Regions from separate parts of the Methylobacterium sp. A49B genome, predicted to be linked through region 1. Evidence: predicted binding sites of a transcription regulator. Region 1 holds the regulator's gene; each other region holds the start of a gene.
What was found. Region 1 encodes PhoB, which activates phosphate uptake and scavenging genes when phosphate is short. Its sites were predicted from a motif close to TGTCATNNANCTGTCAT; they were not measured.
Positions count from the first base shown of each region.

Region 2: the regulator PhoB is predicted to act here: its motif matches at 1,180-1,196, upstream of ACLBX9_RS22695 (CorA family divalent cation transporter).
Region 3: the regulator PhoB is predicted to act here: its motif matches at 1,463-1,479, upstream of ACLBX9_RS13520 (calcineurin-like phosphoesterase C-terminal domain-containing protein).

Region 1 is NZ_JBKFBO010000114.1:60,155-63,429, reverse strand. Features, by position in the region: gene ACLBX9_RS20425 (protein-disulfide reductase DsbD family protein) at 1-1,244, shown strand, start outside; gene phoB (phosphate regulon transcriptional regulator PhoB) at 1,251-1,946, opposite strand; gene phoU (phosphate signaling complex protein PhoU) at 2,134-2,853, opposite strand; gene pstB (phosphate ABC transporter ATP-binding protein PstB) at 2,968-3,275, opposite strand, start outside.
Region 2 is NZ_JBKFBO010000117.1:298,343-301,617, forward strand. Features, by position in the region: gene groL (chaperonin GroEL) at 1-663, opposite strand, end outside; gene groES (co-chaperone GroES) at 735-1,025, opposite strand; gene ACLBX9_RS22695 (CorA family divalent cation transporter) at 1,237-2,223, shown strand; gene ACLBX9_RS22700 (methyl-accepting chemotaxis protein) at 2,410-3,275, shown strand, end outside.
Region 3 is NZ_JBKFBO010000094.1:33,665-36,939, forward strand. Features, by position in the region: gene ACLBX9_RS13515 (L,D-transpeptidase family protein) at 81-1,379, shown strand; gene ACLBX9_RS13520 (calcineurin-like phosphoesterase C-terminal domain-containing protein) at 1,570-3,225, shown strand; gene ACLBX9_RS13525 (type 1 glutamine amidotransferase domain-containing protein) at 3,261-3,275, opposite strand, start outside.

The DNA.
Region 1 (3,275 bases):
TGACGCTCGCCACCGCCGCGGTGTTCGCCTTCCTCGGCGGGTTGATCCTCAACCTGATGCCCTGCGTCTTCCCGGTCCTGTCCATCAAGGTCCTCGGCCTCGTGCGGCACGCGGCCGAGAGCCCGTCGCGCCTGCGGCTGCACGGCCTCGCCTACACCGCCGGGGTGCTGGCGAGCTTCCTGGGGCTCGCCGCCCTGCTGATCGCCCTGAAGGGCGGCGGGTCTGCGATCGGCTGGGGATTCCAGCTGCAATCGCCCCTCGTGGTGGCGGGGCTCGCCTACCTGCTCTTCGCCATGGGCCTGAGCCTGTCCGGCGTGGTCCATGTCGGCGGCCGGCTCGCGGGCATCGGCGACGGCCTCGCCCGGCGCCCCGGCCTGAGCGGCTCCTTCTTCACGGGCGTCCTTGCCACCCTGGTGGCGACACCCTGCACGGCGCCGTTCATGGGCTCGGCGGTGGGCTTCGCCCTGACCCAGAACGCCGCCGTGGCGCTCACGGTCTTCGCGAGCCTGGGCCTCGGCCTCGCCCTGCCCTTCCTGGTCCTGACCCTCTGGCCGCCGGCCCTGCGGGCGCTGCCGCGGCCGGGCGCCTGGATGGAGACGCTCAAGCAGGTCCTGGCCTTCCCGGTCTACGCCACCGTGGCGTGGCTTGTCTGGGTGCTGGCACAGCAGGTCGATCCGCGCGGCCTCCTGGCGGCCCTGATCGGCCTCGTGCTGGTGGGCTTCGCCGCCTGGGCCTGGGAGCACGGGCACGCCGGACCCCGGACCTCGCGGATCGCGCAGGCCGCCGCAATCCTGGCGCTGGCCGCCGTCGGGGCCGTCGCCGCGACGCTTCCGCGGGACCGCGCCGCGCCGATCGCACAGGCCGCCGCCGACGGCGTCGAGCCGTTCACCCAGGCCCGCCTCGACGCCCTGGTGGAGGCCCGTCGCCCCGTCTTCGTGGACATGACCGCGGCGTGGTGCATCACCTGCGCGGTGAACGAGGCGACCTCGCTGAACACCAGGGCCGTGCGGGCCGCGATGGCCGAGCGCGACGTGACCTACATGAAGGGTGACTGGACCAACCAGAACCCCGAGATCACCCGCCTTCTGGAGAAGCACGGGCGCAGCGGCGTGCCGCTCTACCTGCTCTACAGCGGCAGCGGGACGCCGCAGGTGCTGCCGCAGATCCTCACCGAGGGGACGGTCCTGGCGGCCCTGGAGGCGGTGCCGGCTGGCGCGGGCCGGAGCGCGGCGCTCGCCCGCTGAGCGGGGCTACGCCTCCAGCGCGAAGGTCTCGTCGAAGGCGTATCCGGAACCGCGGACCGTGCGGATCGGATCGGGCTGGCGCGGGCTGTTCAGCGCCTTGCGCAGGCGCCCGACATGCACGTCCACCGTGCGCTCGTCGATGTAGACGTCGTGTCCCCAGACCCCGTCGAGGAGCTGCTCGCGGGAGAAGACCCGGCCCGGCGCCAGCATCAGGAACTCCAGCAGCCGGAACTCGGTGGGCCCGAGATGCAGCTCCTCGCCGCCGCGGCGGACGCGGTGCCCGGTGCGGTCGAGTTCCAGGTCGCCGGCGGCCAGACGGTCCGAGACGTGGGCGGGCTTGGCCCGGCGCAGCAGCGCCCGGATCCGGGCGAGCAGTTCCGGCACGGAGAACGGCTTGACGATGTAGTCGTCGGCCCCTGTCCCGAGGCCCCGGATCCGGTCGCCCTCTTCGCCGCGGGCGGTGAGCATGATCACCGGCAGCCGTTCGGTCTCGCGCCGCGCCCGGATGCGGCGGCAGAGTTCGATTCCGGAGAGGCCCGGCAGCATCCAGTCCAGCAGGACCAGATCGGGGATCCGCTCGGCCAGGAGCAGCTCCGCGTCGTCGCCCCGCGCCGCCGTGTCCACCAGGAAGCCTTCGGCCTCCAGATTGTAGCGCAACAGCGTGGTCAGCGCCTCCTCGTCCTCGACGATCAGGACTTGCATGCTCACGTTCGATGACCCGTTCACGAGGCGGCGCCGTTCAGCCTGCGGACGCGCCGGCCCCCTCCGGAGCGGGCGGCCGGGCGGAAGGTGCGGGAGGCGCCGCTCAGCCTCAACCCGTACCCACCGATTCTCCGGCGGCGCCCCACAGGAATGAGCGCGCCCCGGCGCCTGTGTCGAGGCGGCCCGACTACGGAGCCTGCCCGCGCTCCACCGTCGCGTAGTTCGACGCATCGTTCTTCGGCCGGTCGCCCGCCAGGGTCTCGCCGGTGGCGAGGTAGTGGATGGTCTCGGCGATGTTGGTCGTGTGGTCGCCGATCCGCTCCACGTTCTTGGCGCAGAACAGGAGATGCGTGCAGAACGAGATGTTGCGCGGATCCTCCATCATGTAGGTCAGGAGTTCGCGGAACAGGGAATTGTACAGCGCGTCGATCTCGCCGTCGCGCTCCCAGACGTCGTGGGCCGCCTGGATGTCGCGGCTCGCATAGGCGTCCAGCACATCCTTGAGCTGTCCCTCGGCGAGGTCGCTCATGTGGCGGACACCCAGCACGATCTTCTGCGCCGGGGCGTGGTCGGAGATCGCCACCACGCGCTTGGCGACGTTCTTGGCCAGGTCGCCGATCCGCTCCAGGTCGCCCGAGACGCGGATCGCCGAGATCGTCTCGCGCAGGTCGATCGCCAGCGGCTGGCGCCGGGCGATGAGGAGAACGGAGCGCTCCTCGATGTCCCGCTGGAGCGCGTCGAGGCGCTTGTCGGCGATGATCACCGCCTGGGCGAGCCCGTCGTCGCGGCGCACGAGGGCGTCGGTCGCCTCCGCGGTCATCTTCTCGGCCACGCCGCCCATCTCGGAGATCGAGCGACGCAGATCCTCCAGGTCAGTGTCGTAGGAGCTGACGATATGGCCGGGCATGGTGGATCCTTCGATAAGGGCCCCGCATCGCGATCCGCGGGGGCTGGCGGGGATCCGCCGCCCCGCCGCCGCGGCGGCGAAGGCCGGTATGGTTCGCCGGAGCGTCCGGCCCGATCAGCCGAACCGCCCGGTGATGTAGTCCTGCGTGCGCCGCTCGGTCGGGTTCATGAACATCCGGTTGGTCGGACCGAATTCCACGAGCTGCCCCAGATACATGAAGGCGGTGAATTGCGAGATGCGCGCCGCCTGCTGCATGTTGTGGGTGACGATCACGATGGTGAACTCGTCGCGCAGCTGCTCGATCAACTCCTCGATCCGGCCGGTGGAGATCGGGTCGAGCGCCGAGGTCGGCTCGTCGAACAGGATGACCTCCGGGCCCTGCGCCACCGTGCGGGCGATGCACAGGCGCTGCTGCTGGCCAC
Region 2 (3,275 bases), on a different contig from region 1:
GAGGATGTAGGGATCCTCGAGCTCGGCGACCATCTTCTCCGCGTTCGTGATGAAGTACGGGGAGAGGTAGCCGCGGTCGAACTGCATGCCCTCGACGACGTCGAGCTCGGTCTCGGCGGTCTTGGCCTCCTCGACGGTGATGACGCCCTCGTTGCCCACCTTCTGCATGGCGTGGGCGATCATCTGGCCGATCTCGGTGTCGCCGTTCGACGAGATGGTGCCGACCTGTGCGACCTCGTCGGAGGTCGAGACCTTCTTGGCGCGCGAGGTGATGTCCTTGACGGCAGCCTGCGTGGCGAGGTCGATGCCGCGCTTCAGGTCCATCGGGTTGATGCCGGCGGCGACGTACTTGGCGCCCTCGCGGACGATGGCCTGGGCCAGCACGGTCGCGGTGGTGGTGCCGTCACCCGCGATGTCGTTGGTCTTCGAGGCCACTTCGCGCACCATCTGGGCGCCCATGTTCTCGAAACGGTCGGAGAGCTCGATCTCCTTGGCGACCGTCACACCGTCCTTGGTGATGCGCGGGGCGCCGAAGCTCTTCTCGATCACGACGTTGCGACCCTTCGGGCCGAGCGTCACCTTCACCGCGTCGGCGAGGATGTCGACGCCGCGCAGCATCTTATCGCGGGCGTCGGCGGAGAAACGAACGTCTTTCGCTGCCATTGTGTGCCTCTTAGCTACTGGTTGAACCCCAAGGCCGGGACGGCCTCAAAGGGCGATGACGGGTGATCCGATCAGACGGCGACGACGCCCATGATGTCGGATTCCTTCATGATCAGAAGGTCCTGACCGTCGATCTTGACCTCGGTGCCGGACCACTTGCCGAACAGGACGCGGTCGCCGGCCTTGACGTCGAGCGGGTTGACGCGACCCTGCTCGTCACGGGCGCCGGGGCCGACGGCGACGATCTCGCCCTCCTGCGGCTTCTCCTTGGCGGTGTCCGGGATGATGATGCCGCCCTTGGTCTTCTCCTCGCTCTCGATGCGACGGACGACCACGCGGTCGTGCAGCGGACGGAACTTCATGAGCTGCCCTCTTGCTTCAGGTCTGGAGTTGGCGTTGATGCGGCCGGCGGGACCGCTCGCGAACTCGACTGTTAGCACTCTGTCTCGGCGAGTGCCAAAGACGGCGGCGAGATAGGCTCGGTCCGTGTCCGAGTCAAGGCTGTCGCACCCCCGCGCGACGGTGCGATGACGCGGCGGCGCCCTCTTTCTCCCTCACGGATAACGCGCCCCGATGCTGAACCTGCACGGACCCCACGGCCCGGTGGCATCGCAACCCGGCAGCGCCGTCGCGGCCGACGCCGTGTGGCTTGACCTGAATGATCCAACCTCCGAGGAAGCCGCCGCGGTCGAGGCGGCCACTGGCCTGCGCGTCCCGTCCCGGGCCGCCCTTTCGGAGGTCGAGACATCGAGCCGCCTGCGCCGGGTCAAAGGTGGCCTCTCGCTCTCGACGCCGATGATCACTTTCGAGCAGAGCGCATCGCAGCTGAAGCCGCTGGGCTTCCTGCTCACCAAGGATCATCTCGTCACGATCCGCTTCCACGACCTGCGCGCCTTCGACTCTTCCGCGAAGCGGATCTCCGACGGCGACGGGAGCACGACTCCGAGCGAGATCTTCCTGGTGGTCCTTGAGGAGCTGGTGGACAGCCTCGCCGACGCCCTGGAGGACATGGCGTCGGAACTCGATTCGCTGTCGACCCGGATCTTCGACTTCGACGTCCGCGGCAAAGACCGCCGCCGCTTTGAGAGCCCGCCGCCCCGCCGCCGCGATCTCGCCCTGCGCCGGATCCTGCGCGGCATCAGCAACAGGGGAAAAGTGCTGGGCAAGATCCGCGCGAGCCTGCTGGGCCTGGAGCGGATCGTGCCGTTCGTTTCGGCCGCCTGCGACGGCCTCGGCCTGCCCGAGGACGGCCGGTTCGACACGATCCGGCGCGACATCGAATCCCTCGACGAGTTCGAGACCCGGCTGGCCGAGAACGTTCAGTTCCTCCTCGACGCCGCCCTCGGCCTCATCAACATCGAGCAGAACAACGTCTTCCGTGTCCTGACCGTGGTCTCTGTGGTCGGTGTCCCGCCCACGCTGATCGCCTCGATGTACGGCATGAACTTCAAGCACATGCCGGAGCTGGATTGGGCCTACGGCTACCCCTACGCCCTCGCCCTCATCCTCCTGAGTGCGGTCGCGCCAATCGTATACTTCCGCATTCGCGGATGGTTCTGATATTTAAACGCATATCGAGTAATTTTTCTCCTCATAAAAATTTATGATCAGTAATACCTCGCGTCTTATCGCACGTCCTTGAGTTTTTCGTGGCCAGCAGGAACGAGCAAAACGAAAATAGCTGTCGATTAGACTATCTTTAACCGAGCGGGCGCTACACGGCGTCGGTTTGGAGCATACGAAATCATGTTCAAGCGTGCGACGTACAGCGAGGCGCAAGCCAAGATCGAAGCGCTCGATCGATCACTGGCCATCATCGAGTTCGGACTGGACGGTCAGGTTCTGAACGCGAATGAAAACTTCCTCAAAGTGATGAAATACTCGCTCGCGGAGGTTGTCGGCAAGCATCATCGCATCTTCGCCGATGATACTTATGCGCAGACAGCCGAATATGCGGCGTTCTGGGACAGGCTGAAAGGCGGCCACTACGTGACCGGGGAGTTCCCCCGGATCGACAAGGAGGGCGCCACCGTCTGGCTGGAAGCGACCTACAACCCGATCCTGGACGCGAAGGGCCAGCCGGTAAAGGTCATCAAGTTCGCCTCCGACATTTCGGCAAAGAAGAAGGAGATCACCCGACTTTTGACGATGATCGACAACGTTCCGGTCGCGGTGATGACCGCCGACCTGAACGACGACTTCAAGATCGATTATCTCAATGCCACGTCGCGTAATACGCTGGCCACGATCGAGCAGCATCTGCCGGTCCAGGTCGACCAGATGCTGGGCTGCTCGTTCGACGTCTTCCACACGAATCCGCACCATCAGCGCAGCATGCTGGCCGATGCGAGCCGGCTGCCGCATAACACGAAGATCAAAGTCGGACCGGAAACCCTGAACCTGCGGGTGACGGCCGTGAACGACGAGAAGGGCCGCTACATCGGCCCGATGCTGACCTGGGCGGTCGTCACCGCACAGGTGAACATGGAGACGGACGTGAAGCGCGTCGTGGACGCGGTGGGATCCGCGATCCACGAGATGCAGACGTCAGCCGAGGGGCTGATGCACTCGGCGGAATCCGCCCGCCACAAGGCGTCGTCGGTGGCGGCGAA
Region 3 (3,275 bases), on a different contig from region 1:
ACGCCATCCCGACACCGTGGCGCACGAGACAATCCGCTCCCGTCACGACCTGACGAACTCCGGACCAGAGCCAGCGACCGATGCGCATGAAGGCACAAAACCGGTTCACCGCGCTGTTGAGCGTCGCCGCCCTCGGGGCGCTCGGCCTCGGCGCAGCCGAAGCCCGCGAGCAGGGCAACTACGCCCAGGCCGAGTGGGCGCAGGACTACGCCTCGCCCGCCGGGATGCAGGTGCAGCGCGAGACGGTTCCGATCCTCTCGCCCCAGACCGTGGCGGCGACCGAGCAGATGGTCGAGCGCTACAAGGACATCGTGGCCCGCGGCGGCTGGCGCCCGGTCTCCGGCGCCGATCACCTGCGGGTCGGTTCGCGCGGCCCGGCCGTGGCGGCGATCCGCCAGCGCCTCATCGTCACCGGCGACCTCGATCAGGCGGCCGGCGGTTCGGGCGTCTACGATTCCTATGTCGCGGCCGGCGTGAAGCGCTTCCAGGCCCGCCACGGCCTCAGCCAGACCGGCACGATGAGCCTCGCCACCCAGCAGGCCATGAACGTGCCCGCCGACGTGCGGCTGCGCCAGCTCGAGACCAACGTCGTCCGCCTGCGCTCCTACTCGGGCGATCTCGGCCGGCGCTTCGTGATCACCAATATCCCGGCCGCTCTGGTCGAGACGGTGGAGAACGGTCAGGTCGTCACCCTTCACGCCGCGGGCGTGGGCAAGATCGACCGGCAGTCGCCGATCATGAACACCAAGGCGACGCAGATCAATTTCAACCCCACCTGGACGGTCCCGGCTTCCATCGTGAAGAAGGACCTGATCCCGAAGATGCAGAAGGATCCGAACTACCTCACGGACAACAAGATCCGGATCCTGTCGAACGGCTCCGAGATCTCGCCGAAGTCTGTGAACTGGTTCTCCGACGAGGGCACCCGGTTCACCTACCGGCAGGATTCGGGCGCCGACTTCAACTCGATGGGCATCGTGCGCATCAACATCCCGAATCCCTACGGCGTCTTCATGCACGACACCAACACCAAGGGCGTGTTCGGCGACGACTTCCGCTTCATCTCCTCGGGCTGCGTCCGCGTCCAGAACGTGCGCGAGTACATCACGTGGCTCCTGAAGGATACGCCCGGCTGGGATCGCCAGAAGGTCGAGGAGGCGATCGAGAGCGGCAAGCGCGTCGACGCCAACATCGCCCAGCCGGTGCCGGTCTACTGGACCTACATCACCGCCTGGTCGACCCCAGACGGCCTCGTGCAATTCCGTGACGACATCTACAAGCGCGACGGGGTGAACGTGCCCTCCACCATCGGCGCTCCGACGCCTGTCGCCAGCGCCGAGCCGATGCCGCAGACCTTCGAGCCCGGCGACGAGGAGTAATCCCGCCTCAGACCCGCGAACGCGAAGGTCCCGAGGCCCGTACCTCCCGCCGAGGTGCGGGCCTCTCGCGTTTCAGGCGCTCGTGTCATCCGGCGGTCAAACACCTCTGCTTGGCCGCTGGGATCGTCGCCGCCGCATCGACAAGAGACCCCGCAGGCGATCGGTCCGGATGTCGAGCAGGAGCCCGCCCATGTCGCGAGAACCACAAATCGGCGACGCACGTCTGACCCGCCGGGCGACCGTCGCTGGCCTCGCCGGACTGGGGCTGGTCTCGGCTCGCGGCGTCGCGCAGGAGGCGGGGCAGGCCACCGGCATCGTCTTCGCCGCGGAGGCGGGCAGTACCGCGCGGACTCCCCTGCCAGGAGTGCTGATCTCAAACGGGCGCGAGGTCGCGCGCACCGACGACCAGGGTCGCTACCGCCTGCCGCTGCAGGGCGACGGCGCGATCTTCGTGATCAAGCCGCCCGGCTACGCTCTGCCCCGCGACGCCGACAACGTTCCGCGCCACACCTACATTTACCAGCCCGGCGGCACGCCGGCCGAACTCGGCCTTCGCTACGGGGGCGTCGCCCCCACCGGAAAGCTGCCGGCCTCGCTCGACTTCACCCTGACGCGGATCGACGAGCCCGCAGATTACGACGTTCTCCTGTTCACCGATCCGCAGCCCGAGAGCCGCTCCGAACTCGATCACGTGCGCGATACGGCGGTCGCCCGCGCGATGGCGATCCCGGCGGCCTTCGGCCTGACCACCGGCGACGTGCTGTTCGACGACCTGTCGCTCTATGGACGGTCGAACCGCATCGTCGGCCAGATCGGCCAGCCCTGGTACAGCCTGCCGGGCAACCACGACCTCAACATGCAGGCGCCGGATGCCCGCTACAGCCGCGAGACGTGGAAGCGGGTCTTCGGGTCGCCCACCTACGCGTTCCGGCAGGGGCGGGCATGGTTCGTCCTGCTCGACAACGTCGAGTGGCTGGGTCCACCGGTCCCGCTCGGCGCCAACACCTATCGCGGGCGTATCGGCGAGCGCGGCCTCGCCTTCCTCGGCAATCTGCTCGCCGAGATCCCGCGAGACGACCTGATCGTACTCGCCATGCACATCCCGCTCTTCACCGACACGACGCCTGACGACCCGCACGGGACGACGACCGATCGGGCCGCGCTCCTCGACCTGCTGGCGGGGCGCAAGGTGTTGAGCCTCGCGGGACACACCCACACCACCGAGCATCACTACCCGGCCGAGGGACACCACCACCACGTCCTCACGGCGGTCTCAGGCTCGTGGTGGAGCGGGCCCGACACGCGCACAGGCATCCCCTCGGCCGACAGTCGCGACGGCACGCCCAACGGCTTCCACGTGCTGTCGGTCCGGGGCGCCGACTACACCACGCGCTACGTCCCGGCGCAGGGTCAGCCGGACGGGACGATGCGCATCCTGTTCGAGAGCGAGGCGCGGGCCGGCGCGGTCGAGGTGATCCGTCACACCCGGCCGATGCAGGGCCTCCGGCCGCCCATCGCCCAGGACGCGCTGGCCGACACGACGCTGGTGGTCAACGTGTTCGACGGCGGCCCGCGGACGCAGCTCTCGGCCCGGATCGGCGACCGCGCCCCGCAGCCGCTGGCCCGCACCCGCCGCCTCGATCCCTTCGTCACCGAGCTTTTCCAGCGCTATCCGGAGACGAAGAAGAGTTGGGTCCAGGCGATACCCTCGACCCACATCTGGACGGCGCGGCTGCCGGATGACCTCGCGCCGGGCGTCCACCGCGTCACGGTCGAGGGGACCGACGAGTACGGCCGCCCGATCCGCGGCTGCGCCGTGCTGGAGGTGGCGGGCGCACGCGGCTGACGCACGGGCGCCGAGCGGCGCCCGCGCCCTGACGGTCAGGCCGCCAGCTG